One region of the Lysinibacillus sp. JK80 genome, then DNA from elsewhere that is predicted to be linked to it. Evidence: predicted binding sites of a transcription regulator. Region 1 holds the regulator's gene; each other region holds the start of a gene.

Region 1 (10,713 bases):
GTACTCAAGCCGTCGTCTACGCCTTCCAAAACGGACTTGCTAAATAATCCTACATAAAAAAACTGCATGCTGACATGCAGTTTTTCGTGTTTTTAGAGGTATTTTAGGAGATCATTTACATGGTCCACAATATATGTAGGCTCTTCATTTTTTAATTCTTCTAGCGACCCAAAACCATATGTCACACCGATGGCATCGATTTGATTTTCACGAGCGCCGATTAAATCATATTTTCGATCCCCAATCATAATAAATTGCTCTTTTGGATAGGAATCAAGCTGTTGAAGTACCTCTGCAATAATCTCACCTTTGGCAGAACGTGAACCATCTAAGTGACTTCCTACGACAAGATCGAAATAGGACTCTAGCTGAAAATACTTTATGATTTGCTCCGCAAAGACAGTTGGTTTTGAGGTGGCAATAGTTAGTATATATCCTTGTTGCTTTAAATGAGCTAACAAAGCTGGAATATCTTCATATAGTTTATTTTCAAACATTCCCCTTTCCGTAAATCGTTCTCGGTAATCTCTAATTGCTTGCGTTATTTGTGTATCATTGAATCCATAAATTTCTTGAAAAGATACTTGTAATGGTGGTCCAATGAATGGTTCCAGTTCATCCAAATCATTCACCATGACGCCCGCCTTCTGTAAAGCATATTGCACTGATTTAGTGATTCCTATTTTGGGATCAGATAATGTTCCATCTAGGTCAAATAACACAACTTTATAGTTCTTCATTCGATCACCCTTTTTATGGAGTTTTCACATACTGTGTTTGCCGCTAAAAAAAGTACCACAACACTCAGTTGATGTTTAAATCGCTGAGTATTGTGGTATTTGTTGTAAATTATAGTGCTTTCACTTTTGCTACTACGTTTTCAACAATGAAGCCGTATTTTTCCATTACTAATTCACCCGGAGCAGATGCACCGAACTTATCAATTGCTAGAACATCGCCTTCAAAGCCAGTATATTTATGCCAACCGAATGATGCCCCCATTTCAATTGCAAGACGTTTTGTAACAGCTTTTGGTAGAACAGATTCTTTGTAAGCTGCGTCTTGTTTTTCGAAGCGATCCATAGATGGCATAGAAACAACTGCTACATCTACACCGTCTGCTTTTAATGCTTTTTGTGCTTCGACAGCAAGCGAAACCTCAGAGCCTGTTGCAATTAAAATAGCATCTGCTACTTCTTTTGTAGCTGGAGACACTGTGTAAGCACCCTTTGCTACGCCCTCACGTACTGTTTCAATAGAAGCGTCAAGAACAGGTAAGTTTTGACGAGATAATACAAGAACAGTTGGTGTTTTTTCTGCTGCTACTGCAAGCTCCCACGCAACTGCTGATTCATTTGCATCCGCAGGGCGAATAACAGATAGGTTTGGCATTGCACGTAATGATGCAAGGTGTTCGATTGGTTCATGTGTTGGACCATCTTCCCCTACTGCAATCGAATCATGTGTGAATACATATGTTACAGGAAGACCCATTAATGCAGATAGACGAATTGCTGGACGAACGTAATCAGAGAATACGAAGAATGTACCACCGAATACATTTAAACCACCGTGAAGAGCCATTCCGTTCATAGCAGCACCCATTGCAAATTCACGAACACCAAACCAGATGTTACGTCCAGCATAGTCGTCTGCTGAGAAATCTCCTGCACCCTTCATCGTTGTTTTATTGGAGCCAGCAAGGTCAGCTGAACCACCAAAGAATGAAGGTGTTTTCTTCGCAATAGCATTAATTGCATCGCCTGAAGAAGAACGAGTTGCTACAGATTTACCAGCTTCATATACAGGTAACTCAGAAGCAAAGTCTTCTGGTAATTCACCATTCATCGCTTTCTCGAATTGAGCTGCTAACGCTGGGAATTCTTCTTTGTATGCAGCAAATTTTGCATTCCAAGCTTCCTCTGGTTGTGCGCCTTGCACTTCAGCAGCCGCATTAAATGTATCGTAAACTTCTGCAGGAATTTGGAATGGTTCATGTGCCCACTCATAGGCAGCCTTCGTTAAGACAACTTCATCTGTACCAAGTGGTGCACCGTGAGAATCTGCTTTACCAGATTTATTTGGAGAACCAAAACCAATCACTGTTTTCACTTCAATTAATGTTGGCTTGCCAGTAGATTTTTTGGCTTCTTCAATGGCTGCATTAATAGCATCTACATCTGTACCGTCTGCCACTTTTAAATAATTCCAACCATAAGATTCAAAGCGTTTTTGAACGTTTTCTGAAAATGACTTTTCTAAGTCACCATCTAAAGAAATATCATTAGAATCGTAAAGTACGATTAATTTTTCAAGTTTTAAGTGACCAGCTAATGAACTCGCCTCTGCTGCAACACCTTCCATTAAGTCACCATCGCCACATAACGCAAATGTGTAGTGGTCAACAATGTCATGACCTGGTTTATTGTAAGTAGCGGCTAAATGGCGCTCAGCCATTGCCATACCAACAGTCATAGCGATTCCTTGTCCAAGAGGACCAGTTGTTGCCTCTACCCCTACTGTATGACCATATTCAGGATGTCCTGGTGTTAATGAATCCCATTGGCGGAAGTTTTGAATTTCTTCCATTGGTAAACCATAGCCTCCAAGGTGAAGTAAGCTGTATAAAAGCATTGAACCATGACCTGCTGATAGTACAAAACGATCACGGTTAAACCATTTTGGATTTGCTGGATTATGGCGTAATTGTTTTGTCCAAAGCGTATAAGCCATTGGCGCTGCTCCCATTGGTAAACCTGGGTGACCAGAATTTGCTTTTTCAATAGCATCGATTGACAAAGTTCGGATAGCATTAATTGCTAAAAGATCCGCGTGTTGAGTCATTATATTGTGACATCCTTTCTCGTCCTATATATTGTTCTTTTACAGTTTAGTCAACATTGCTTTAGAAAACAATGCTTTTGTTATACTATTTGCGTTTTCATACATACTTTATTGAATTGTGTCACATTAATTTAGAAATTTATTTTTTTGTGCTTGTTTTACCTTCTCAGGAGTTACATCATTTCCTTCTGCATCTACCACTTTAACGTTTTCAATCGTATCTCGCATAGTTGCTCTAAACGTATCTAAATACTCCTTGCGAAGCGCTGTTCGCTCCTTTGCTTCTTCCTCTGTTAATTGTCCGCTTTTTGCTTTAGCAGATAATTCATTAATTCGGTTAATTTTTTCCTTTGATAACATGGTTACACACCTTTCAGTACCTAGCTTAATGACCTCAGTATGCAAAGTATAGCATGGTTTCCCTTAAAATGCAGTTATACCAACCCTTAAAAACACTTCTTAGCCATTATTTACATGACTTCCAGAAGTTAGAGGTGTATAAATAATAATAAAAGGAAAAATTTGATAGATAATAGGAGGAGCTATCATGAACATCACAACACCTAGACTACTTATTCGAACATTTGAAGCCCAAGATTGGCAGGCTGTTTATAGCTATATGTCCGACAAAACGGTCATGCACTATATGCCAGAGGGTGTGTTGAATGAAGATCAGGTTCAAAATTTCGTAACAGAGAATAGCAACGAGCAAGCAAAACATTTCGCCATTGTTTTACGTGAACAACAGCGAGTCATTGGTCATCTTGTTTTCCACAAATACTTTGGCGACCATACGTATGAAATTGGATGGGTTATGAATCCTGCCTATCATAATCATGGCTATGCTTCTGAAGCTGCTCTGGCCCTATTAGATCACGGCTTTAATAAAATGAAACTTCATCGAATTATTGCCACATGCCAGCCAGAAAATATCGCTTCTTACCGAGTCATGGAAAAAATCGGAATGCGCCAAGAAGGATTTTTCAAAAAATGCATTCCTTATGGAGAGACATGGTGGGATGAATACTATTACGCTATTTTAGAGGAAGAATGGAACAATCTAAAGGTAAGAGGTGTATGAAATGAAGAAAACTGCGGTGTTATTATACCCACAATTTAGTGAATATGAATTGAGTGTTGCTTTGTCCATATTAATGCAAGGCGGTAAACCCATCATCACACTTGGATCGAATACCAAACCTATCAGAGGAGAATCTGGTTTAAATTGTATAGCTGATTTATCCGTGAATGAGGTAGAGCTTGACGATATTGATAGTCTACTATTACCAGGCTGTATGGATATTTCTACATTACAACTTGAAGAGAGCTTAATAGACTTCATTCGTCTTCTATCTGCAAAAGGAGGAATGATTGCAAGTATTTCTAGCTCCCCTTACCTATTAGCAAAAGCAGGGGTCTTAAAGAACAAAAAATATACAGTAGGACTACCTTTAGATGGCATGGAGCAGTTAGGATGCTTTGAACTTCATAACTATTCAGATGAACTAGTGGTACAAGATGGAAATATCATTACAGCAAGAGGAAGAGGTTTTATTCCTTTCGGTATTTGTTTCGGGCATGCGTTAAAGCTAAATTTTGATGAAAATTGGTATTAAGTGATGACTTAAAATCCAAATGTCCAATTAATCGGGCATTTCATGTTATTGAAAAAAGATGATGTCATTAGTAGAATGAGAACTTTTAACAAGGCTGTGGGGTGATTTCCGTTCCGTCAGCGTGCCACAGGAAAGCAAGCAGCCTGCACCGGAAATCAATTTCTCCCCTTCAATTGACTGTTTTGTTTTTCACACCAAAAAATGTCCAATTAGTTGGACATTTTTTAATTCTTATCTTACGATATATGTCTAATACTTTGGACAAAATGGAGGGATCTTTCTGAAGAACATCATCAAAATTTTAAGAAAAAAATTAGGCATAACACAAGCTGCGCTTGCAAAAGAATGTGGAGTTGTGAGACAGACCATTAATAGTATTGAAAATGATAAATATGATCCGACCCTTGAATTAGCTTTTAAGATTGCTAAGGTTCTTAATAGCCGTATTGATGAGGTATTTATCTATGACTAAATTTCACCCAAATTATATGATTACAATGAAGGACTTCGTGAAAGAACACTCAGCAATTTTAAGAAAACAAACTCAAGAAGTGTCGATACCCGTGACCAATAAGGACCGAAATACCCTCCTAGCCATGCTACAATATCTGAAAAATAGCCAAAATCCAACGCTAGCAAAAAAATATAAGCTTCGCCCTGGAAGTGGACTCTCTGCTAATCAAATTGGCGTAGATAAACGAATGTTTGCTGTACTCTTTGATGACCAAGAAATAATGCTGATTAACCCTAAAATAATGAGTCATTCCCTTAATATGATTTATCTACCGGAAGGAGAAGGCTGTCTATCTGTAAATCGACCTGTCCCTGGTTTTGTACCGAGATATGAGAGAATTAAAGTCAAAGCTTACGACATCGATGGACATGAAATTATTGTACAGTTACAGGGCTACGGGGCCATCGTTGTACAGCATGAAATCGATCATTTAAATGGCATCATGTTTTATGACCGAATAAATAAAGAGCACCCTTTCCAACTGCCAAATCATGTTATCATCGAAAGCTTTTCTTCCCTTCAGTAGTTTTTTACAAAAAAAAAATTAGCAGGAATATTATTTTCCTGCTAATCTTTCTTGGTGCTCTTGGAAACGACGATGTACTGTCGCCTTACTTACCTCAAAGCCTAACCCTCTAAGCGTTATAGAAATTTCTTCAAAGGTAAATCCACGTTTGCGTAGTTTCACAATTTCCTCTACAGGTAGATCTTTTCGCTCCTGCCCCTGCGGATTACCTCGATTCGATAAATTATTTTCTGGACGATAACCGTTTTCTACAGCACGTCGCATACCTCGTCGAATTTTAGCATTATGGATTCTACGCTGATATTCCTCTACAATCGCTAAAATTTCAAGCAGCATCGTATCCATTTCATTTAATTGGACTGGGCCTGCATCACGCATAGAAAAAACATCAGTTGCTGACTTTTGTAATAAATGTAATACAGCCATCCTTGCATTGCCTCGTCCTAAACGAGTTTCATCTTGGACAAAAAGAGCATTAATGTTCTTATCTTTTATAAAATCAAGCATTTCTAGCAAGCCTTCACGTTCTACATCATAGCCACTATGTTGATCTTTAAACACGCCCTTCACCGCATAGCCTTGCTCTTTAGCATAGCGCAGCAACTCTTCCTGCTGGCGCTCTAATGAGGAGCTTTGTGTTTCTTTTTCAGTACTTACGCGACAATAGACAACAGCCGATAGTTGATTATTTATCATTGTTCATTTCTCGCAATTTCGATAGTATTGATGGGACTGGCTTGATCACTCACTACAGGAATAACTAGAGATTTTCCCGCTACAATTTTAATATCTGCTAGTTCATTTTCAGTTTTTACAAGCTTTATCCAATCATCAGTACTCATTTTACCACGATATTGCTCGGCTAACGACCACAAGCTATCCCCATGTTCGATTTGAATTTCTGCGTAACTAACTTTTCCTGGATCAGTAATGTAAAGGTATGCTGCAAATAATAAACAAGCTCCTATTAAAATTGAGATATGTGTGTTTTTCTTAAACCATGTCATAATCATTACCCCTTTTTAAGAATGTTTGTTCGGAATGTATGTTCCCATAATAAAGCGAACAAACGTTTTTGTCAAACACTTTTCGAACCTATGTTTGCATACATGTTCGCATTCTGTTATACTATCAAATAAGAAGAATGATTTTAGAAAAAAGAGGTGAGCACTCATGAAAAAAGTTTCGAAAAGACAAGAGGACATTTTAGCTTTCATTAAGGAAGAGGTACGAGCTAAAGGATATCCACCATCAGTACGTGAAATTGGTGAAGCAGTTGGACTTGCTTCCAGTTCAACTGTTCATGGACATTTAGCTCGATTAGAACAAAAAGGCTTTATTCGTCGAGATCCAACAAAGCCACGCGCAATTGAAATTTTAGAGCCTGAAGAATCCATTCAAAAACAACAGGTGATCCATGTCCCACTTGTCGGGAAGGTTACAGCTGGTTCTCCAATTACAGCAATTGAAAATATTGAAGAATACTTCCCATTACCCGATACGTATGGCACAAGTGAAGATCAATTGTTCATGCTAGAAATCATGGGGGAATCAATGATTGAAGCTGGGATTTTAGATGGAGATTTAGTCATTGTAAAACAAAAGGCAACAGCTAATAATGGGGATATTGTTGTAGCTATGACAGCTGAGGATGAAGCAACTGTAAAACGTTTCTTTAAAGAGAAAAACCATTTCCGTTTACAGCCTGAAAATTCTTCTATGGAACCAATTATAGTCGATCAAGTTTCTATTTTAGGACAAGTTGTAGGTCTTTACAGACGTGTACATTAACGATTAAAGCAGATTTTGAGGATTATGTTCCTTCTAAGAGCATGTATCCTCTTTTTTACGCAAAAAAAGAATCCACATATGATTGGATTCTTTGTACAATGCCTCTTCTAAGCTTCCTTCTTAAATTTTAAGCTCGCTTCAATAAAGGCTGAAAATAGCTTTTGAGCACTCTCATCTCCTGCTATGGCTAGTTCCTCAGGATGCCACTGAACAGCTAAGCAAAATGGCATCTCCTCATGAACTACCGCTTCGATAATACCGTCGTTAGATTTTGCCGCTACTTTTAATTTTTCTGCTAAAACATTCACCGCTTGATGATGAAATGAATTCACTGCTATTTTCTCTTGTTCAACGATAGTCGCTAATAGATTGTCAGCAATAACCTGTACAGAATGGGTAGCTACAGCTCGACCTGATTGCTGCATATGTTGGAGTAACTTGGTACTAAAGTGATCACTATCAATATCCTGATATAAGGTACCACCTAATGCAACATTTAGTATTTGAATTCCTCGACAGATCCCGAAAATAGGCATCTTACGTTGGAATGCGGCTTCAATCAATGCTAACTCAATCGTATCTCGCGCTGGATGAATTTTTCCAAGCTTTAATGAAGGCTCAGCCCCGAATAGAAATGGGTGCACATCATGACCACCTGATAATAATAAACCGTCTGTAAGGGCTAAAATCTGGGCTGCCTCTTCTTCTACTCCAATTGGAATAATCAGTGGAATTCCACCTGCTTCAATGATGCTTTTACTGTAAGCAGCATTTAATCGAGAGGATAAATCATCCTCAACAAAGGCTGTAATACCAATAATCGGTTTCACTTGCTTCCCTCCAAATTCTTGAAAATTGCACAATTACCAAAAGCCTAGATACCAATTAATTAATACATCGCCATAGAAATAAACAATAACTGCGGCCAATGCAATAGATGGCCCAAACGGAATGGGTGTTTTTCTCCCCTGTTTGTTTTTCGATAACATGGTAATCCCGACAATCATACCAATAACTGCAGCTAAAAATAGCGTTAACAGTGTATCAATCGTACCCAGAACGAGACCAATTAAAAAGAATAATTTAATATCGCCTCCACCCATGCCACCGTTTGATAGCACAGCAATGATATATAATATGCCAAAACCAACCACAGCACCCACTAGAGAGTCCCACCACGGTGTTAATGGTGACAGCACTCGTCCAATAGCTAGCAAAGGTAAAAAGAATACTAACACCTTATCTGGAATTAGCATATAGGCTAAATCTGATACAACGATAATAACTAATAAGGAGATAAAAAAGAGTGCTACTATCAATTCTATGCCCCAGCCTAGCTGCCAATAAGCAAAGGCAAATAATACACCTGTCATTAATTCTATGACTGGGTAAACCCAAGAAATTTTATTGCCACAACCACGACATTTTCCTCCTAAAAATACATAAGACAAAACTGGTACTAAATCAAGCGCCGTCAGTCGTCTCTGACATTTTGGACAATGTGAAGGAGGATGTACAATCGACTCCTTCTGTGGTACACGTAAGCCAACTACATTATAAAAAGAGCCAAAGACAAGTCCAAATAAAAAAATAAAGATCGTATAAGCCATTTCCAATTTTATGTCCTCCTAAACCAATAGGCGCCCATACAAATGCAGTATGGTGCGCCTATCAATAAAGTTATTGTTGTTCTTCGTAATAGAACGTTGTCACTTGCACTGTTGCCTTTAACGTAAGATCTGCATCTTTCTCAAGCTGTGCCTGCTCTCCAGGCAATTTAAATTCAATCTTATCGGTTTTCATGACACGCTCTAATTGTTCAACCTCCTGTAAAAAGCTTTCAAGAGAATTAAAATCAAGCGCACCCACCTCTAATATAAAAGTAACAAGCTTTAAATTAGTTGGTAAAGAGTCCTTCGAAAGAGATGCAATCGGTGTAGTAGTCTCCTTGTTCTCCTGATCACCATTGACCTCTGCTTCAGCCTGCTCCAACATATTAAGATCATTCGATACATCTGAAGGTGTCACAGTGCCGTCCTCACCTTGAACAGTTAAAGACAGTATACGAGTTCCTGTCACCTCTTCAATCTCAGCTAAATCAAGAATAATCTTTTCAACGGCTCTTGTTGCAGGTAGCTTTTGTCTTAAGGCTAATATATTGATAGTAGGTTGTCCCTGCTCTTTGTCTAATTGTGCTAGTTGTTCTTTGACACTAGCTAATTCTTGCTGCACCTGCAATACATTACTCTCTTTTTCATTCACTTCATCCAATTTTGGTGAAAGCAAATAATAATACAGCGCAAATAAAATAGCAGCTATCAGCGCCAGTAACAAGATCATAGATGAATTTTTACTACTCGTTAATTTATTCATGAGCGTCGTCCTCCAGCTAAATACATAAAATCGATTGTCGCTGTAATGGACACTGAATATCGCGGTACTTCTTTAAATTTTTGTTGGGGTGTTAACACCCTTTGTTCACCTAGCTCTATTTCAAAGTTTGAGACAGTGTTAATTTGAGCATCTGTAAAATAGCTACTCATTAAAAGTCGCTCCACATATTTCGATATATCTGTCATCGTTTCAAAATCCACTTCAATATTCACCGAGTTCTCTCCAAAAACATAGCTACGTAAATAGGAATGAGTTGGTAATAAAGTTTTTGTTTCATCAATTAACGGTGTTACAGGATAAGAAACGCTTTGAATAAAAGTTACTGACTCTTCCAACGAACCCTGATCGACATTTTGTCGTGCGTCTAGCTCTTGCTGCAATTGATCAAGCTGTGTTGTTAATGCCTGTTCCTCTGCAGTCAATCGTGACAATTCACTTTTGGATGTAAAAAATAAAAAAAGTAAATAAGCTACAATAAGTCCCACAATGACAATCACCAAGCTATAAAAAAGCTTGGGAGAGGTTGTTCTTTTTTCAAGTTGTGGTAAGAGGTTTATATCTGGAACCATTAACGAACCTCCTTCAAAGCTAAGCCAAGCAACGTTGAAAATTCTCGCTTAAAGCGAGGAAACGATTTCTCAATTTTTTTCCCATCGACAACCCTTAGTGGTGGTTCTAAATTAGAAGCGAGTAAGTTCCCAATTGATTTCAATAGTGGGTTATCGCCAAGCATGATAATTTCATCCACTGTTTTTTCACCTTTATGTAAAGAAAACTTAAAGAAATTCATCATCCGATCAATCTCTAAAACCTGATCCATTACGACCATTTGATAATTCTCTGATTCGCCATTATAAATAAATTGATAGCTAAACTCATTCTCTTTCTTTCCCAGCCATTGCGTCATATCTACTTCAATGGTTTGATAGCGCAAAAACTCCACTTGGCCATTGGAAAAAATACTGATAGAGAGTTCATTAATCGACCATTCTGCAATTAAATATGTTTTATTAGGCATTAATAAGGAC
Region 2 (10,713 bases), 520 kb from region 1:
AATTTTTCAAGTTTATCCTTTGGTACTAGCACCTTCACATTGACTTGAACAAGCTTTAATTGGCTCAAAATACGAAGTGATTGCGCTTCTTCTTTCACAACAAATTGCTCTAAGAAGTGATTACGAGTTTCTTCTTCACTTTCGTTCATCAAAGGTGCCTTTACCTTGCAAATCACCTGAATAGTTTCTCCTTCACTGGATTCCAATGAGAAGTTACCATTCGGTAATTCAACAATAATATTGTCCACATTGGCAGCAGCCACTTCTTCTGTATGGGTAAATTCAATTTTATCTCCAAATGGAGAAGCTACATCAAATTCCTTTACCTTTTTAACAGCCGTATTCATCATATCCATAAAAAGAGAACCGATTTGCGTTAAATCCTTACGAAAATCCTGCATTTCATCTTGGAAGTATTTCATAAAATCATCTTTTTTCTTGTCACCATCTTTTGATTTTTCTTCAAATAATGGCTCTTTTTCATTTGAAAAGGATTGCGTCTCTTTCGACACATCATTCATAACATGTTGAGTAGACTTGCCAGGTTGCTCTAATGCTTCTAATAATGTAATCGCCTCTTGTGCCGAAATTGTTCCTTTTTCTACAAGTTCTAAAATTCGTTGACGTTCATTTTGCATAAATAAATAGCCTCCCTCAGTTCGTTATACTATTTATACGATTCATCATGTGAAAAGTTTCACTGCAAAATTGAATAAATTGGGTCTTTTCATTTCAACATCGACAGGCTTTTACCTCTGAAGATTTTATTGCTCGTTTTTTAGATTAGTTGGATCACTTCTGACCTCTGTTTGAGTGGGTTCTTCACATTTCGAATCATTTTCAATCTGGATTGAGCGACTTTCCCCAATTTAAGATCACCTTTCAATCCAGATTAATCATTTCCGTTCGAATGTAAAAATCTTAAGACTTAGTAGCTTCTGCTAGCAATGCATCCATTCTCATACGATCACGTTCCAGAATTGGTTTTAAGTATTTGCCTGTATAGGAGCCTGCTACTTCTACTACCTCTTCAGGTGTACCAGTTGCAACAATCGTACCACCTTTGTCTCCGCCTTCTGGACCTAAGTCAATGATATAATCAGCTGTTTTAATCACATCCAAGTTATGCTCAATAACTAATACCGAATCACCGTTTTCAACAAGACGCTGTAAAACGACAAGTAAACGAGCAATATCATCGGCATGTAATCCTGTCGTTGGTTCATCTAAAATATAGAAGGATTTCCCTGTTGAGCGTCGATGTAATTCAGAGGCTAGTTTTACACGCTGCGCCTCACCACCCGATAAGGTTGTGGCTGGTTGCCCTAATTTCATATAACCCAACCCCACATCAACAATCGTTTGTAGCTTACGCTGGATCTTTGGAATATTTTCAAAGAACACTACTGCATTTTCAATTGTCATATCGAGAATATCTGCAATACTCTTATCTTTATACTTCACTTCAAGTGTTTCACGGTTATAACGTTTGCCGTGACATACTTCACATGGTACATAAACATCTGGAAGGAAATGCATTTCAATTTTAATAATGCCGTCACCACGACATGCTTCACAGCGACCGCCCTTAACATTGAAGCTAAAGCGTCCTTTTTTATAGCCTCGTACCTTTGCTTCATTTGTTGCTGCGAAAACATCGCGAATATCATCAAAAACACCTGTATAAGTTGCTGGGTTTGAACGAGGTGTACGACCAATTGGCGATTGATCAATATCGATTACTTTTTCAAGCTCATCGATACCTGTCACTTCTTTATGCTCGCCAGGCTTAACCTTTGAACGATTAAGCTTCTGTGCCAAAGATTTATATAAAATTTCATTTATCAGTGTAGATTTCCCTGAACCAGACACACCTGTCACTGCTACAAATAAGCCTAATGGAACATCTACTTTAACATTGCGTAAATTATTTTCCTTGGCACCTTTAATGGAGAGCTTTCGACCATTTGGTTGGCGTCTTTCAATTGGTAAAGGAATAAACTTTCTACCACTTAAATATTGTCCAGTTAAGGATTTTTCATTATTCATAACTTCCTGTGGTGTACCTGCTGCCACAATTTGACCGCCATGGACGCCTGCTCCAGGTCCTACATCGATGAGATAATCTGCAGCAAGCATCGTATCTTCATCATGCTCTACCACAATCAGCGTATTTCCAATGTCACGCATATTTTGTAATGTGCTAATCAGTCGATCATTATCTCGCTGATGCAAACCAATCGAAGGCTCATCTAAAATATAGAGGACTCCCGTTAATCGTGAACCAATTTGTGTAGCAAGGCGAATACGTTGTGCCTCTCCACCAGATAATGTACCTGCTGCACGACTCAATGTTAAATAGTCTAAACCAACATTCACAAGGAAGCCCAATCGTTCTTCGATTTCTCGTAAAACTAATCGAGCAATTTGCATATCCTTTTCAGTGAGATCAAGCTCTTTAAAGAAAGTGTCTGCTTCCTGAATTGAATATTGTGTGACCTCACCGATATGTTTATCAGCTACTTTCACTGCTAGCGTCTCAGGCTTTAAACGATACCCTTTACATGAAGGGCAAGCCTGCTGTGCCATGTATTTTTCCATCTGCTCACGAACATAATCGGATGTCGTCTCTTTAAAACGACGCTCAACATTGCGCACCACCCCTTCAAATTCAATCATTTGATCTCGCACATTGCCAAACTCATTTTCATAATGGAAGTGTATCTTGTCTTTTCCAGAGCCATATAAAACTTTATCCATCTTTTCCTTTGGCAAATCCTTCACAGGCACGTCCATTGGAATATCGTAATGATCACATACAGCTTTTAGTAATTGTGGGTAGTACTGCGAACTTGTTGGTTCCCATGGTGCGATGGCATGCTCTAACAAAGAACGATCCCAATCAGGCACCACTAAATCTAAATCTACTTCTTGTGTTGAACCTAAGCCATCACAGCTTGGACAAGCACCAAACGGACTATTAAATGAAAACATACGAGGCTCTAACTCACCAATAGAAAAACCACATAATGGGCAGGCATGATGCTCACTAAATAATAACTCTTCATGTTCCATCACATCGACAAGCACACGTCCATCTGCCAGGCGTAAAGCCGTTTCTAAAGAATCACTCAGACGAGCAGCAATCCCTTCCTTCATAACAACACGGTCCACTACTACTTCGATGGAATGCTTTTTATTTTTATCAAGTTCGATAGCATCATCTAAATCACGCAATTCCCCATCAATTCGTACACGAACAAACCCCTGCTTTTTTAAATCTTCTAGCAGTTTAACATGTGTACCCTTACGTCCAGAAACCATTGGTGCAAGGAGCTGCATCTTAGTTCTCTCAGGATAGGTTAATAAACGATCCACCATTTGCTCAATCGTTTGGGAAGTGATTTCTATGCCATGATTTGGACAAATCGGTTTACCAATACGTGCATAAAGTAAACGTAGGTAATCATAGATTTCCGTTACCGTACCGACAGTAGATCGTGGGTTACGACTTGTCGTTTTTTGGTCAATGGAAATAGCAGGCGATAAACCTTCTATCGCATCGACATCTGGCTTATCCATTTGTCCAAGAAATTGACGGGCATAGGCGGAAAGGGACTCAACGTAACGACGCTGGCCCTCCGCATAAATTGTGTCAAATGCTAGAGAAGACTTTCCAGAGCCCGATAATCCTGTTAAAACGACTAATTGGTCACGTGGAATTGTGACATTAATATTTTTTAAATTATGAGCACGTGCACCTTGCACGACGATTTCAGTATTTTTCACAAGTCATTCACCCTTCTACCTTCAATTCAAATATTGTATCTCGTAACTCAGCCGCACGTTCAAAGTCAAGCGCTTTTGCTGCTTCCTTCATTTCGACTTCTAGAGAAGCCAAGAGCTGTTCTCTTTCCGCCTTTGTCAGCTTTTTGCCTTTTGTTGCCTTTGTTACATAGGATTCCTCTTCTTCTGCTACTTGTGTTGCACGAATCACATCTGGGATTTTCTTAATGATCGTTTGAGGTGTTATGCCATGCTCCTCGTTATAAGCCATTTGTAACGCACGACGACGTTGCGTTTCATCAATCGCCTTTTTCATCGAGTCTGTTATATGATCCGCATACATAATGACATGACCATTCGCGTTACGAGCAGCACGACCAATGGTTTGAATCAATGAACGCTCTGAACGTAAAAATCCTTCTTTATCAGCATCTAAAATTGCCACAAGGGACACCTCAGGGATATCAAGACCTTCACGCAATAGATTAATACCTATTAGCACATCATACGTTCCTTTGCGTAGCTCACGGATAATTTCAATACGTTCTAGTGTCTTAATTTCTGAATGTAAGTATTCTACTTTTAAGCCCATTTCCTTCAGGTAAGCCGTTAAATCCTCAGACATTTTCTTCGTTAGCGTTGTCACTAAAACTCGCTCATCACGCGCAATTCGATCTTGTATTTCATCAATTAAATTATCAATTTGACCTTCAATAGGACGTACATCAATTAATGGATCTAATAATCCAGTTGGACGGATAATTTGCTCTACCATTTCTGGTGTATGCTCCAGTTCATAAGGACCTGGTGTGGCTGATACATAGATCGCTTGATGTACGCGGTTTTCATACTCTTCAAAACGTAATGGACGGTTATCTAGAGCAGATGGCAATCGGAAGCCATGTTCTACGAGCACTCCTTTACGTGCTTGGTCACCATTGTACATTCCTCGAACCTGTGGAAGTGTTACGTGACTTTCATCAACCACAAGTAAAAAGTCTTCGGGGAAATAATCTAACAAAGTATATGGAGTAGCACCTGCTTCACGCAATGTTAAATGACGTGAATAGTTTTCAATCCCAGAGCAAAAGCCCATTTCACGCATCATCTCTAAATCATAGCGTGTACGCTGTTCTAAACGCTGTGCCTCTAGTAATTTATCTTCTGCACGTAATAATGCAAGTCGTTCCTCTAATTCTTTTTCAATGTTTTCAATCGCTTTACGCATTTTCTCTTCTCGTGTAACGAAGTGAGATGCAGGGAAAATAGCAACATGCTCTCGATCCGATAAAATCTCTCCCGTTAGTGCATCTACCTCACGTATGCGATCGATTTCATCCCCAAAAAATTCCACACGAATACAATGCTCATCACGAGAGGCTGGGAAGATTTCCACTACATCTCCACGTACCCGAAATGTTCCGCGAGTAAAACTAACATCATTTCGCTCATACTGAACGTCTACAAGCTTGCGCAGTAGCTGATTACGTTCAATTTCCATACCCGTACGAATGGAAACAACCATTTCTCGATATTCTTCGGGAGAACCTAAACCATAAATGCAGGACACGGATGCAATAATAATGACATCCTCACGCTCAAACAATGCAGAAGTAGCAGAGTGACGCAGCTTATCAATTTCATCGTTAATGCTAGAGTCTTTTTCTATATAGGTATCTGTCTGCGGTACATAAGCTTCTGGTTGGTAGTAATCATAGTAGCTGACAAAATATTCAACGGCGTTATTTGGGAAGAACTCTTTAAATTCACTATACAACTGGCCAGCTAACGTTTTATTGTGTGCCATGATTAGTGTTGGTTTTTTGACTTGCTGGATGACATTCGAAATGGTAAACGTCTTACCTGTTCCAGTAGCACCAAGCAATGTTTGATGACGTTTGCCTGCTTTCACACCCTCCACTAATTCCGCAATGGCCTGTGGCTGATCCCCGTTAGGCTGATATGGCGCTTGTAAATCAAATGTTTGCACTCATGTCCCCGTCCTTTCTTCCAATTTGTACATATATTTTAGCATAGCAATATTAAAATTTCGAACATTTAACGAACGAATGTTTGTAAATTTTTTTTTCATCTCTAAAATTTTTATTACATAACAATACAGTCAATTTAACTTGTTACTCTTATAATAGCCGTTTTATTAGGTTTTCAAGCTTCATCGATGGATGGGATTTCCTGTTTTGCTTTATGTGCAGCTCACACTCTCTCAGGAGCCGGGCTATGTACTTTTAGAGCGACTCTCACTTTTTTATAAACAGCGTCTCAAACTTTTTAAATGACTTTCCCCATTCTATAAGCAAGATCACTTCTTCTAACCAAAACATACAATCTTCACATCCTCTGCAAATATTTTCAAAAGCAAAAAAATCCCACTCTCCAATAGATATGGAGAGCGGGTTCGTCAACATGATTCATCTTCTGTTTGGTGTAAGGAAGTTAGTTCGGATGCGTATTGATAAAATGCGTTTTCATCTTTTTCATCGAGTGCTCTATCTATCAGAACCATGAGCTGCTCTTGCCGATGCATACGCTGGATACGATTTAAAAATAAATCTAAATAAATCTCGTTTAATAATTTCTCTGCCTCATCAACTTTTTTCGACTGACCAACGGCTTTCAGAAAATCTGTATACGAATAATATTTATCCAACGATCCCACCTCGATCCTTTTCTAAATTATATGAAAATTGAATTTAAAAAGCAATGCTTACGATTCGAAAATATCTTGGATTAGCTATTAATCATTTTATATTTAGAGCAAATTCTCTAGGCATTTCGTGCTTTTCTGAACGATTTTCAACTATTTCATTTAATTTAAGAAAGTCATATTCTGTTTTACACTACCGTTATCACTAGAAAAAAGGAGGCACTCCCTATATGACAACTAACTTTGTAAACGGCTACTTAATTTCATTCAATACTTATTTGCTGCAACCTATTCAGCATGACTCCAAAGTCTTCACGCATGTGATTGATAAGCATAATGAGCTGATTGTTACACGCAAACCGATGCATGTCCTTCGAAAATCCTGTCTCTCATTAGGATCAACTTATGAAGCCGCAAAACAATCGGCTAAACGTTTTTTCGGCAATCAACACAAGCTACCAATCGTCGTGGCCTTTGATTATGGTTATCCCTGTATTTTTCTGCCAACTTATTCACCCAGCTCCATTCACAATATATGGATAGGGCTTCATGCAATTATTAATATTACACCTAGTGAATTGGGGTGTATTGTAACGTTAAAAAATGATAAACAAATCGAACTACCTATTCGTTATGCTTCCATTAGTAAACAATTTCTTAACGCATCTATGCTGTATAAATATTACATGAATGAACGAAAACAGCTGAGCCAAGATGCACCCTATCATCCACCCTTTTAACAAAAATTCCCCAAGAGCATCTCACTCTTGGGGAATCTGGGTATTAATTTATTTTTGAACGTAAATAGGCATTAATAAATGGATCTAAGTCGCCATCCATCACAGCACCCACATTACCTGTTTCTTCATTTGTACGATGATCCTTCACCATCGAGTATGGGTGGAAGACATACGAACGAATTTGGGAGCCCCAGCCTATTTCTTTTTGCTCACCGCGTATTTCATCTAATTGTGCCTGCTGTTTATCAAGTTCTAGTTGATATAGCTTCCCTTTTAACATCGTCATCGCTTTTTCACGGTTTTTAATCTGGGAGCGCTCAGCTTGACATTGTACGATCGTACCAGTAGGAATATGCGTAATACGGACTGCAGAATCTGTCGTATTAATATGCTGACCACCTGCACCTGTTGCACGATACGTATCAATTTTTAAATCCTCTGTACGAATATCGATTTCTATATTGTCGTCAAACTCTGGCATAACATCACAGGAAACGAAGGACGTATGACGGCGGCCAGACGAATCGAATGGAGAAATACGTACTAGACGATGCACACCCTTTTCCGCTTGTAAATAACCGAAAGCATTGTGACCTTTAATCGACAATGTTACAGATTTAATCCCAGCTTCATCTCCTGGTAGATAGTCCACTGTTTCCACTTTAAATCCTCGCTTCTCAGCCCATCGTGTATACATACGTAATAGCATTGAACCCCAGTCCTGTGACTCCGTACCACCAGCACCAGGATGCAGCTCTAAAATGGCATTGTTTTGATCGTATGGGCCACTTAGCAGTAATTGAAGCTCAAAATCAGCCATCTTTTGTTGGAATTCTGCTAGTTCTTTGCCTAGTTCTTCTTGTAATTCTTCGTCTGGTTCTTCACGCAAAAGTTCCAGTGTCATATCTAAATTTTCATGTGTTTCCACTAAATCTTTATATTCATTGACAATAGCTTTTAAGCCATTTCCTTCATTGATAATCACCTGAGCACCTTGCTGATCATCCCAAAAGCCTGGCTCTAGCATCATTTCATCTAGCTCCTGAATACGTGCCTCTTTGTTCTCTAAGTCAAAGAGACCCCCTAAAGTCCGCCAATTTTTTGGCTGTAGTGTCTAACACATTGCGTACATCTGCTAATTCAATCATCGTTAAATCCTCCGAACGTTAGTCATGGAGCTAACACTTTATTCATAAAGCTCCGTATCTTTTTATTATAACGTTTTTAGAAACGAAAACATACTATCTAGCAGATGTTTTGTGGAATTAAGTCAACTATCCTGCGTCTCGTCCTCAAACATATTCTTGGCAAGACGTTGAAATACTTTCACACGGTCATACTGAACAAGTAAATATTTTGTTCGTTTCTCTAGTCTATATTTTAATAAAAAAGCTCTTTGAATCCGAGACTCTAACGCATTGACACTGACATCCACAATAAATTCCTTGCCATTCATAAAAGTAACCTTTGTCCTCTTTTTATCCACAGCGACATAGTCATCTATATGATGAACTGCGAACCAGATACAGTCAGGGTGTAAAGGAGACCTACTAGGAAACCATAAAATATTACAACGTTCGTGCACGACGATAGGATTTTTATTAAGCTTGCCTAGGATCATTTTCGAACCATCGAACGCTCCTCTTAAACTAGAACCAAAATAACGCAGATTAAAGTCCAATAATTTCGTTGGTGGTAACGTAGATATATACTCATTATTTTTCTCATACACCTGCGTACATAAATTTCCAAAGGAATCATACACAGGCATATACATCATTGTTTCACTATTCATAATATCTTTTTTATGCATCTATAGTCCCCCTTTATACATTTTATGTTGCTTCCAGTCAAAATAAAAAGGAATATACAAATATGCGTACATTCCCGCTATTTTCAATGAGTAAGATTGCTTGAAAATTCCGATCCTCCTTAAGACTTAGTATCACCATCAAAAATTCAGGATAATAATAGGATAAATAACTTGTACTATATACCTATTATTACAGCTATTGTATACCCATATTTTTCAATTGTCTATAAATTCTGACTTTTTATACTAAAATTTCTTCATTTTTAAGTAATTTTAAAAAGAAAAAATCATTTCAACACGTAGTTAAAATGATTTTTTCACCTAGATATTATTGAGCTGTGCCATGACAGTTTTTAAATTTCTTGCCGCTACCACATGGACATAAATCATTACGGCCAATGTTTTCAGCTTTACGTACTGGTTGCTTTTTCGGCGAAGCGCCACCTTCTTCTTTTGGATTAACAGCCTGCCCCTTTGCCACCTCTTCACGCTCCAGATTATTGCGGATTTCTGCTTTCATCGCATATTTCGCAACATCCTCGCGAATAGAGGCTACCATATCCTCAAACATCGCAAAGCCTTCTTGTTGATATTCACGAAGTGGATCGTTTTGACCATAAGCACGCAGATGGATACCTTGACGTAGTTGATCCATTGCATCAATATGATCAATCCATTTTGTATCGATTGATCGTAATAAAATAACCTTTTCAAACTCACGCATACGCTCTGGTGTCAGTTCTGCCTCTTTTTCATCATAACGAACATGAACAGCATCAGAGATTAGCTGATTAATATCTTCAGCAGACTTGCCTTGGAAATCAGATACTTTAAGTTGACCTTCCTCTAAAAGATTAGCCGCTACAAAGTCTTCAATAGCCTTTAGGTTCCAATCCTTCTGTTCACCTTGAGTATACAGGCTAACAACATTATCAATTGTTTCTTGAATCATAGACTCAACAAGCACACGCATATTTTCTGTTTCTAGTACATCATAACGCTCTTTATAAATAATCTCACGTTGCTGACGTAGTACATCGTCATATTGTAATAAGCGTTTACGCGCATCAAAGTTATTACCCTCGACACGTTTCTGCGCTGATTCTACAGCTCTCGACACAACTTTAGATTGCAATGGCTGGGAATCATCCATACCTAAGCGCATCATCATCGACTTCATATTATCAGAGCCAAAACGACGCATTAAATCATCCTCTAAGGATAGGTAGAATTGTGTAACCCCTGGATTCCCTTGACGACCAGAACGTCCACGAAGCTGATTATCAATACGACGTGATTCATGTCGCTCTGTACCGATTACCGCTAAACCGCCAATTTCGAGTACTCCTTCGCCAGGTTTAATATCGGTACCACGTCCAGCCATGTTAGTTGCAATTGTCACTGCACCCTTTGTACCAGCGTTCGCAATGATTTCAGCTTCACGTTCATGATTTTTCGCATTTAATACATTATGAGGAATTTTATGTTTATCCAATAGTTTAGAAATAATCTCAGACGTTTCAATAGCAACTGTACCAACAAGAACAGGTTGACCAGCTCTATGACGCTCTGCGATATCAGCAGCAACTGCTTTATATTTCCCTTCCATCGTTGCAAAAATCAAGTCAGCACGATCATCACGAGCAATCGGTTTATTCGTCGGAATAGCGACAACATTCATATTGTAAATATTACGGAATTCCTCTTCC
Region 3 (10,713 bases), 1.3 Mb from region 1:
TCATTGTTGTGTGCTTATCTGGCCGAGGAGATAAAGATGTTCACACAGTTCGAGCAGCACTAGGAGGGGATGTAAAATGACAACTTTACAGCAAGCGATCGATCAGGCAAAAGCTGAAGGCCATAAAGCTTTTATACCTTATATCATGGCAGGTGACGGAGGGCTAGAGACCATTAAGCCAACTATTTTAAAACTGCAACAATTAGAGGTAACAGCTATTGAAGTAGGGATTCCTTTTACAGATCCTGTTGCCGATGGTCCAACAATCGAACGAGCAGGAGAACGTGCACTCAAAGCTGGTGTGACATTAAGAAACGTGTTGCAAACACTCGCTTCATTTAGAGATGAAATAACAGTGCCTCTCGTAGTCATGACTTATTTCAATCCAGTATTAGCATATGGCTTAAAGTCTTTTGCGCAAGCCTGTGTAGCTGGAGGAGTTAAGGGATTAATTGTACCAGATGTCCCTTTGGAAGAGAGCGAGTTGTTACGTGATGCATTAAATCCATATGGCATTGATGTGGTACAGCTTATCTCATTGACAAGCCCTCCAGAGCGTATAGCACGCATCGCAGCAGCTAGTCAGGGTTTTGTTTATGCAGTGACCGTTAATGGGATCACAGGAGCAAGATCGCGTTTTGCCGATAATTTAGAACAGCATTTTGCAAGCTTACGTCAAGCAAGTCCAATCCCTGTGCTTGCAGGCTTTGGTATTTCAACACCTGAGCAAGTGAAAAAGATGGGGGCTTTGGGAGATGGTGTAATTGTCGGTAGTGCCATTGTGACGGCATTGCATCAAGGAGATTTGGCAACGGTGGAAGCATTAGTAGCCGCCTCGAAAGGTATGTTAGAAAAGTCTACTCTTTAGAAGAGTAGGCTTTTTTGATGATGAAAGAAATGGAAAAGTGACCGAATAGAAATTAAAAATCGATGGATAAAACTATCAATCTAACGGATAGTGCGCAACCTATAGAAATTCGGTATAATAGCTTTCGTAAGGAAGTGAGCAGATGATTCTATCGAAAAAAAGATGGCAGGTGGAGCGTCCTGACGCGACACTTGTACAAGCATTACAAAATGACTTACAACTTTCTGCGATTGCAGCAAAAATTTTAGCAGCACGAGGCTGCGAAACAACGGCTGAGGCAGAAAGCTTATTAAATATGACTGAGGCAAATATCCATGACCCATTTCTTATGCATGGTATGGCTGAAGCGGTAGCACGGATTGAACAAGCACTAGAAAATGGTGAGAAAATTTTAGTGTATGGTGATTATGATGCGGATGGTGTGACAAGCACAACCGTTATGTTACATGTTTTACTAGATCTTGGAGCAGACGTCTCCTTTAAAATTCCGAATCGTTTTATCCATGGCTATGGTCCGCATGAAGCCCTATTTCGGGAGGCCTATGAAGATGGTGTACAGTTAATCCTTACAGTGGATAATGGTATATCTGGTATTGAGCCTATTCGAGTAGCAAAGGAGCTTGGTATGGATGTCATTGTGACAGATCACCATGAGCCAGGTGAGGAGCTACCACCAGCAGATATTATTCTTCATCCCCGAATACCAGAAGGGCAATATCCATTTGGCGAGCTAGCAGGAGTAGGGGTAGCCTTTAAGCTGGCACATGCTCTTTATGGTGAACTACCAAGCCATCTAATAGAATTTGTGGCGATTGGCACTGTAGCAGATTTGGTTCCGTTGGTGGATGAAAATCGCTATCTCGTGAAGAGGGGCATACAAGAAATGCGTCGTTCCCTTAGTCCATGGGTACAAGCGATGTGTGACATAGCCAGTACAGAGCAGACGAAAATTACAGAAGAAACGATTGGCTTTTATTTTGGTCCACGATTGAATGCTGTTGGTCGTCTAGGTGAAGCAGCTCCTGGTGTCGAATTATTAATGGCGGAGGATAATGCTAAAGCAACCGCATTGGCAAAAAAGCTAAATGCCTGCAATACCGAGCGCAAAGATATTGTGAAAAGTATTACAGATGAAGCCATCGCACTGATTGAAGCAGATGAAAAAATCGGCAATTCCTTAGTTCTTGTTGTTGCTGGCGAGGGCTGGAACGCAGGTGTTGTAGGAATTGTAGCCTCACGTCTCGTTGAACTGTATTACCGTCCAACGATTGTGCTGTCACTCGATCCCGAAAAGGGCATAGCAAAAGGTTCTGCTCGAAGTATTGAAGGTTTTCATCTATATAATGAACTAGCTAAAAATCGAGATATTTTACCGCATTTTGGTGGACATCCTATGGCTGCAGGTATGACCCTATCATTAGAGCATGTGGATGAACTACGTACTCGCTTAGATGCTCAGGCAAGAGCCTGTTTAACAGAGGAGCAATTAACACCTGTAGTGCATATTGATATACCGCTCAGCATAGACGAAATTTCAGCGGATGCTATTGAGGAAATTTCAACACTAGGACCATTTGGCACAGATTTCCCTAAGCCTGTGTATGTGCTAGAGGATGTAGAAATCGCCTCCATGCGTAAAATTGGAGCGGGCGAGAATCATATTAAAATGGAAATAACAAACGGCTATGATAAATTGGATAGTGTTGGTTTTAACAAAGGGCATTTACATGATGAATTAACGTATGGCATCAAAGTTTCCTTTATAGGCGATTTGCAAATTAACGAATGGCAGGGACGTAAAAAAGCCCAATTTATGATCGAGGATGTCCAAACTACAGAATGGCAGTTATTTGATATTCGTGGTATCCGTCAAACAGCTCGATGGCTGAATACGGTACCGAAGGACGTGGCCCGGTTTATCGCCTTTCGTCCAGAAACGATGACCTATTATCAATCATTAATCGGTGCACCTATTACACTGGTTGACCCAGCCCTTTCAAATATTGAACAAAGTGATTACATCGTGCTCTTAGACTTGCCACACAATGTTCAAAAGCTAGAGGACGTTTTACAGAAGACAGCCCCTTCACGTATTTATGCTCATTTTTATATGCCTGACTCGCAATACTTCAGTGGTCTACCTACTCGTGAGCAATTTGCTTGGTATTATAAGTTCTTGAAAAATCGACCAGCCTTTCCGCTTGATATGCATATCGCAGATTTAGCGAAGCATACGGGGTGGCCATTAGATACACTAAAATTTATGACACAGGTGTTTTTTGAGCTTGATTTTGTTAAAATGGAGAGTGGACTGACGACTGTCAACGTGAATGCTCCAAAACAAGCACTAACAGAGGCACCGTCTTACAAACAACGTTCAGAACAGATTGAAATGGAGCAAAAGCTTGTCTATGCTCCTTATATAGAATTAAAACAATGGTTTGATGAACGTTTAACATCAGCGGACGAATAACGTTTCGTAGGAGGAGCAATAACATGGATTTAAAGCAATACGTTACAACGGTTGAAAATTGGCCGAAAGAGGGCATTACCTTCAGAGATATTACAACAATTATGGATAATGGTCCTGCATACAAATATGCAACAGACCAAATCGTAGAATATGCAAAAGAAGTGGGCGCTGAAATTATTGTTGGCCCTGAGGCACGTGGTTTTATTATCGGTTGTCCAGTTGCCTATGCACTTGAAATTGGCTTTGCCCCTGTTCGTAAACCTGGTAAATTACCACGTGAGGTAATTAGTGCAGACTACGGTCTTGAATATGGTAAAGATACGTTAACAATGCATCATGATGCAATTAAGCCTGGTCAAAAAGTTTTAATCTGTGATGATTTACTAGCGACTGGTGGTACAGTTGAAGCAACGGTTCGTTTAGTAGAACAATTAGGTGGTCAGGTAGTAGGCTGTGCATTCCTGATTGAACTTCTAGAATTAAATGGTCGCGAAAAGCTTGGCGATTTAAATATTAAAACACTTATTCAATATTAAGAGCATGGCAAAAAGCGCCCTATACTGTGGGCGCTTTTTTTATACTTCGTCATAGGCTTGAATAATTTTTTGCATTGTTCGCAAGGTATCGTAGAAATCTGCGTATTTTTCGGTTCCAATATCCTCGATAATTCTATCTTGAATGCCTTGCCAAATAGGTGCTGCTTCATGCAGTTTTTCTAAACCTTTTTCAGTGAGCGTTATTTTTTTGGTACGAGCATCATTGGTATCTCGCTTTAACTCAACATAGCCATGTTGCTTTAATAGATTAATATTACGTGTTATAGTGGTTTGATCCAGTTGTAAAATTTCACCTAAACGGCTGATTGAGACAGCTTGTTGAAGGTCAATATGTGCAAGCATTGAATATTGTGTAACTTTTAAACCTGTAGGCTGTAGCAGCTTATCATATAATTGTGTGACTACCCTTGTTTTTTTTCTAAGGTTAGCACAAACACAAATTTGTGTATAATCAATATTTTTAAGTTGATTCTTCATCGACAGTACTCCTTTAAGGGGATTCTACTAATTATAAGTATACACCCAATAACTAGAAATTACTTCTTGACAGCTTTATGAACGATTACTATGATTATACATGTATATACATATAAATGAAATAAGTAGACTTAAACATGTATATACATGTTTTGTAGTCTATCAAAGAAAAGAAGGTGTTGAGGTGAAGCGTGTTCATTATAGTTGGTTTATTTTAATCGTCACATTTTTCTCGATAATTGTCGCAGGAATTACAATGTCATCATCTGGCGTGTTTATCGACCCTCTTGAAAAAGAATTTCACTGGGATCGTTCAACCATTGCTTTAGCTTTTGCTGTAAGTTTGTTTTTATATGGCATATCTGGACCATTTATGGCTGCGTTGCTTGAAGTCATTGGCCTAAAGAAAATGATGCTAGGTGCTATGGCAACTTTAGTATTAGGAATGACTTTAACATTTTTGATGAGTGAATCCTGGCAGCTAATCGTTATTTGGGGGGGCATTATTGGTCTTGGAGCAAGTCTTTTTTTAACTGTCCTTAGTCCATATGTTGCGAATCATTGGTTTGTAAAACGCAGAGGATTAGCGGTTGGTATTTTAACGGCAAGTACAGCCACGGGCCAGTTAATTTTATTACCAGTTCTAGCTATCATTATTGAACACTATTCTTGGCGATGGGCTATCACATTAATGCTACTCCTTAGTATCATAATGTTTTTCATGATTGCGCTTTTTATAAAAAATAGACCTCAGGATATGGGGTTAACTCCTTATGGACAAGAGGAGGCTATAGAGGAACAACAAATACAGCAAAAGAAGAATCCAATAGCTATGGCTTTTAAAGGTTTATTTGAGGCGATTAAGGTTAAAGCATTTTGGCTCTTAGCAGGTAGCTTTTTTATTTGTGGGCTATCGACAAGCGGATTAATTGGTACTCATTTTGTTTCTTATTGTATTAGCTTTGGCGTTCCTTTAGTCACTGCCGCATCATTCCTTTCTTTTATGGGCATTTTTAATTTATTAGGTACAACTGCGTCTGGCTGGTTATCTGATCGCTTCGATAATCGGTGGTTATTGTTTTGGTATTACCTGTTAAGAGGCGCATCTCTATTATTGCTCCCTTATGCACTTGCACAAGGATCATTTGTTTTATTAACGATTTTCACGATCTTTTACGGACTAGATTGGATTGCTACAGTGCCACCAACCATCAGTATTACACGACAAATTTTTGGTATGCAAAAAAGCAGTATTATCTATGGGTGGATATTTGCTTCACATCAAGCAGGAGCGGCGGTTGCAGCGTATGGTGGAGGGTTAATTTATAAATTTTTTAACTCTTATACATGGGCTTTTTTTCTTGCAGGAATGTTTTGTGCAATGGCCAGTTTATTCGTCATCATTGTTAAAAAACAAACACCTCAGCAAGCATAAACAAAAAAAGTTGAACCTCAGTAAGATGAAGTTCAACTTTTTTAATAAAGAATCTTTTGACATAACGCAAACAAAAGTTTATAATATAAACAAATATAATAAAAGGTGATGCTATGAATGAAAGAGAACAGGCGGTGCTTGCTTTAATTCGCCAGAATCCGTTTATGTCTCAGCAAGAAATGGCAGATGTAATGAATCTGTCGCGTCCTGTGCTTGCTAATTTAGTGTCTAGTTTAACGAAGCAAGGAAAAATTGTAGGTCGTGCTTATATATTACCCGAAGAAAATGAAATTATTTGCATCGGTGGCGCTAATTTAGACCGCAAATTCCATGTCAAGGGCAATGTTCAATTTGGAACATCTAACCCTGCCAGTTCTTCCTTTAGTGTAGGTGGCGTTGGTCGAAATATTGCTGAAAACTTAGGCAGATTAAACCACCAAGTGACGTTACTGACAACGGCAGGTAAGGATGCTGATTGGCAAGTGATCCAAGAGGCTTCGGAATCCTTTATGAATCTACGTTATGTAGAGCAGCTTGCAGAGGCTTCTACAGGTTCTTATACTGCCATCATGGATGAACAAGGTGAGCTAGCACTAGCTGTAGCAAATATGGAAGTTTACGACCTTCTGTTACCGAGCTTGTTGAAAAAACATGAAACAATGCTTGTAAACGCAGGCTGTTTTATTTTGGATTTAAACTGTCCAAAAGAAACAGTGGCGTATATCCAGCAAGTAGCCCTTGCTCGTGATATTCCACTTGTTATTGTGCCAGTATCTTCGCCAAAAATGAATCGACTACCTGAAACATTACAAGGCGTAACTTGGTTTATTTGTAACACAGATGAAGCGGAAACGATTGTTGGACATAAAATTGAAAACGCTACCCATTATGAAAAAGCTTTACAACAGCTCCTACAATTAGGTGCGGAGCATGTCATTATCACGGCTGGTAGCAAGGGCGTTTATGCAGCATCTACAACGATTGCCCCTTGTCATGTTGCCGCTAAAGTGATTGACAAAATTGAAGATGTAACAGGAGCAGGAGATGCCTTTGTTAGCGCTGTTATTCACAGTTGGCTGACTGGACAATCTTTTGAGACATGTATTGATGCTGGATTAACCAATGCAAAAAATACATTGGCATCTCCTTATACAGTAAGACCTGAATTATCAGTAGATTTGTTGAAAAATGAAATGGAGGAATAACAACATGAAAGAATTCATCGTATTATCAGAAGAAGTAAAAGCAGGACAAGCAAAAGGTCTACCAATCGTTGCGTTAGAATCAACAATTATTTCACACGGTATGCCATACCCACAAAACGTGCAAACTGCGCGTGAAGTTGAGCAAATTATTCGCGAGAATGGTGCAGTCCCAGCAACAATTGCATTAATTGATGGAAAAATTAAAATTGGTCTATCAGATGAAGAACTAGAAATGTTCGGTAATGCTCAAGGTGTTGCAAAAGCTTCACGTCGTGACTTAGGCTACTTACTAGCAACGAAAAAATTAGGTGCTACAACAGTTGCAGCGACAATGATCTGTGCAGAGCTTGCAGGTATTGAAATCTTTGTTACAGGTGGTATTGGTGGTGTACACCGTGGTGCGGAAACAACAATGGATGTCTCTGCTGATTTAGAAGAATTAGCACAAACAAATGTTGCCGTTATCTGTGCGGGTGCAAAATCTATTTTAGACATCGGTCTTACATTAGAATATCTTGAAACAAAAGGTGTGCCAGTGGTTGGTTATGGTACGAATGAATTACCAGCATTCTACACACGTCAAAGTGGATTTGATGTAAACTTCCAATTAGATACGCCAGAAGAAATTGCAGCAATGCTATCTGCGAAATGGCAATTAGGCTTAAAAGGTGGCGCTGTCATCGCAAATCCAATTCCTGAGTCTGAAGCATTAGAGCATGCATTTATTACAAACATTATTGAAAAAGCTTTAGTTGAAGCTGAAGAGAATGGCATTCACGGTAAAAATGTTACACCATTCTTACTTGGCAAAGTTAAAGAATTAACAGAAGGTAAAAGTCTTGATGCCAACATTGCATTAGTGAAAAACAATGCAGTAGTCGGCGCGAAAATTGCTGTAGCTTACAATCAATTACATTAATCAATTTGTCGAAACAAGGACTCTTTGTGACGTGAAGTCGCAGAGGGTCTTTTTTATTAAAAAGAAGAATATTTTTTCCATTTTTCGAACTGTTCACGAGATTAACTAAACTAAATGATACAGTCTCTTTACAATAGACCACAATATTTTATACAATTAAGTTTATATCTAATCTGAAAAATTTGACGAGCAAGGTGGACATGTTATGGCGAAAGAGCAAATTTTGACTCCTGAGGACGTTTTTGAGTTAGTCAAATCCTACATGAATGATGAAAATGTCGCATTCGTGAAAAAAGCATATGAATTAGCAAGGGATGCCCATATTGAGCAGTTCCGTAGCTCTGGTGAACCGTATATTATTCACCCAGTACAAGTAGCAGGTATTCTAGCTGAATTACAAATGGACCCAGAAACTGTAGCGGCAGGTTTTTTACATGATGTTGTCGAAGATACGGATTTTACACGGGATGATTTGGTACGTGAATTTGGCGAAGAGGTGGCCGTGCTTGTTGATGGTGTTACCAAACTAGGGAAAATTAAATATTTATCTAAAGAGGCGCAGCAGGCAGAAAATCATCGGAAAATGTTTGTGGCTATGGCCCAAGATATTCGTGTCATCCTCATTAAGCTAGCAGACCGTCTTCATAATATGCGTACGTTAAAGCATTTACCTGCTGAAAAGCAACGACGCATTTCAAAAGAGACGCTCGAGATTTTTGCACCACTTGCTCATCGTCTTGGAATTTCGACTGTAAAATGGGAGCTTGAAGATACAGCACTGCGCTATTTAAACCCACAACAATATTATCGTATTGTCAGTCTGATGAAGAAAAAACGTGATGAACGTGAAGCTTATTTAGAAAATGTGATGGCTGAGATGAAATCACAACTGAATGAGGTTGAAATTGACGCAGATGTCTATGGTCGACCAAAACATATTTACAGTATCTATCGAAAAATGGTGTTACAAAAGAAACAGTTTAATGAAATTTATGATTTATTAGCCATTCGTGTTCTTGTCGATAGTATTAAAGATTGCTATGCCGTATTAGGGATTGTGCATACACTTTGGAAACCAATGCCAGGACGCTTTAAAGACTATATTGCTATGCCAAAACAAAACCTGTACCAGTCCCTACACACGACTGTTATTGGACCATATGGTGATCCGTTGGAGGTACAGATTCGTACAAAGGAAATGCACAAAATTGCAGAGTACGGGATTGCGGCGCACTGGGCATATAAAGAAGGCAAAAACGTTGATCATCAAAAGCAGAATGTCGACCAAAAATTAACGTGGTTCCGTGAAATTTTAGAATTTCAAAATGAATCTTCCAACGCAGAAGAATTTATGGAATCCTTAAAATTTGATTTATTTTCTGATATGGTTTATGTCTTTACACCTGAAGGTGATGTCATTGAATTGCCAGCAGGTTCTGTTCCTATTGATTTTGCCTACCGTGTTCATTCCGAAGTGGGAAATCGTACGATTGGAGCGAAAATCAATGGGAAGATGGTACCGCTTGATACACCATTAAAAACGGGCGATATCATTGAAATTTTAACTTCTAAACAATCCTTTGGTCCGAGTCGCGATTGGCTAAAAATAGCTCAATCCTCGCAGGCGAAGAATAAGATAAAGCAATTCTTTAAACGACACCTGCGTGAAGAAAATATTGTCAAAGGTAAAGAAATGATTGAAAAAGAAATCCGTGCTCAGGATTTCGATTTAAAGGAAACGATGTCCTCCGAAAACCTAAAACGGGTATGCGACAAATTTAACTATACGAATGAAGAAGATTTGTATGCTGCAGTTGGTGTGAATGGTATTACTGCGCAACAGGTCGTAAATCGTTTAGCTGAAAAACGTCGTAAAGAACGTGAGCAGGAAGAAGCACTAGAGAAAATTGAACAAAAAATGAAAAATCCAATTCCACAAAAACGTACGGAATCGGGTGTTATTGTAAAGGGTATTGATAATATGCTCATTCGACTTTCTCGCTGCTGTACGCCCGTTCCTGGTGATGATATTGTAGGTTTTATTACGAAGGGTAGAGGTGTTTCTGTCCATCGTGAGGACTGTCCAAATATTCAAATTGAGGATGAGCAGGAGCGCTTAATTGAAGTAGAATGGGAGCATGGTGTCATTCCTGAGAAAAAGGAATACCCTGTTGATATTGAAGTTTCAGCTTTTGATAGACCTGGCATTTTAAATGAAATCATGCAAATTGTTAGTGAAACGAAAACGAATATTTTAGCAGTAAGTGGTCGTGCTGACCGTGATAAAATGGCAACAATTCATTTAACAATTTCTATTTCAAATATTTCACATTTGCATAAAGTAGTTGAGCGAATTAAACAAACACCTGATATATATTCGGTGCAACGTGTCATTAACTAATTGATAGGCAATATAGAATTGGGGTTTAGTACATGAAAGTAGTATTACAGCGCAGTAAAGCTGCCTCTGTAACAGTGGACGGAACTGTTACAGGAGCAATTGATCATGGCTATGTTCTTTTAGTGGGAATCACACATGAAGACACACAAGAGGATGTTGCCTATTTAGCAAAAAAAGTAGCCAATTTACGTCTCTGGGAAGATGCAGATGGAAAAATGAATCATTCGATCTTAGAGCATGGGGGCGCTATTTTATCCGTCTCACAATTTACATTGTATGGGGATGCAAAAAAAGGGAATCGTCCAAGTTTTATCAATGCAGCTAGACCAGAAGCAGCTGAGCCACTGTGGGAGGCTTTTAATCAAGCTTTACGCGAGC

Evidence for each region. The regulator LexA, encoded in region 1, represses DNA repair genes until DNA is damaged. The targets are predictions, from matches to a motif close to CGAACATATGTTCG.
Region 2: a site for LexA is predicted at 5,849-5,862, ahead of uvrB (excinuclease ABC subunit UvrB). Genes of this name have one in related genera too.
Region 3: a site for LexA is predicted at 5,878-5,891, ahead of HXV90_RS15820 (carbohydrate kinase). Genes of this name have one in related genera too.

What each region holds. Positions count from the first base shown of each region.
Region 1 covers NZ_CP058997.1:1,824,366-1,835,078, forward strand. The annotation lists gene HXV90_RS09660 (response regulator transcription factor) at 1-47, shown strand, start outside; gene HXV90_RS09665 (HAD family hydrolase) at 93-740, opposite strand; gene tkt (transketolase) at 850-2,844, opposite strand; gene HXV90_RS09675 (DUF896 domain-containing protein) at 2,971-3,204, opposite strand; gene HXV90_RS09680 (GNAT family N-acetyltransferase) at 3,392-3,925, shown strand; gene HXV90_RS09685 (DJ-1/PfpI family protein) at 3,927-4,460, shown strand; gene HXV90_RS09690 (helix-turn-helix transcriptional regulator) at 4,741-4,932, shown strand; gene def (peptide deformylase) at 4,925-5,500, shown strand; gene HXV90_RS09700 (YneB family resolvase-like protein) at 5,531-6,196, opposite strand; gene yneA (cell division suppressor protein YneA) at 6,193-6,507, opposite strand; gene lexA (transcriptional repressor LexA) at 6,674-7,291, shown strand; gene HXV90_RS09715 (gamma-glutamyl-gamma-aminobutyrate hydrolase family protein) at 7,399-8,121, opposite strand; gene HXV90_RS09720 (prepilin peptidase) at 8,155-8,907, opposite strand; gene HXV90_RS09725 (hypothetical protein) at 8,972-9,664, opposite strand; gene HXV90_RS09730 (PilN domain-containing protein) at 9,661-10,254, opposite strand; gene pilM (type IV pilus biogenesis protein PilM) at 10,254-10,713, opposite strand, start outside.
Region 2 covers NZ_CP058997.1:2,340,090-2,350,802, forward strand. The annotation lists gene HXV90_RS12105 (DUF4097 family beta strand repeat-containing protein) at 1-638, opposite strand, end outside; gene uvrA (excinuclease ABC subunit UvrA) at 922-3,789, opposite strand; gene uvrB (excinuclease ABC subunit UvrB) at 3,797-5,776, opposite strand; gene HXV90_RS12120 (IDEAL domain-containing protein) at 6,206-6,454, opposite strand; gene HXV90_RS12125 (competence protein ComK) at 6,682-7,191, shown strand; one part of gene prfB (peptide chain release factor 2) at 7,235-8,263, opposite strand; one part of gene prfB (peptide chain release factor 2) at 8,265-8,339, opposite strand; gene HXV90_RS12135 (competence protein ComK) at 8,462-9,004, opposite strand; gene secA (preprotein translocase subunit SecA) at 9,333-10,713, opposite strand, start outside.
Region 3 covers NZ_CP058997.1:3,141,507-3,152,219, reverse strand. The annotation lists gene trpB (tryptophan synthase subunit beta) at 1-80, shown strand, start outside; gene trpA (tryptophan synthase subunit alpha) at 77-868, shown strand; gene recJ (single-stranded-DNA-specific exonuclease RecJ) at 1,011-3,341, shown strand; gene HXV90_RS15835 (adenine phosphoribosyltransferase) at 3,365-3,877, shown strand; gene HXV90_RS15830 (MarR family winged helix-turn-helix transcriptional regulator) at 3,917-4,375, opposite strand; gene HXV90_RS15825 (MFS transporter) at 4,560-5,810, shown strand; gene HXV90_RS15820 (carbohydrate kinase) at 5,924-7,015, shown strand; gene HXV90_RS15815 (pseudouridine-5'-phosphate glycosidase) at 7,020-7,934, shown strand; gene HXV90_RS15810 (RelA/SpoT family protein) at 8,140-10,335, shown strand; gene dtd (D-aminoacyl-tRNA deacylase) at 10,368-10,713, shown strand, end outside.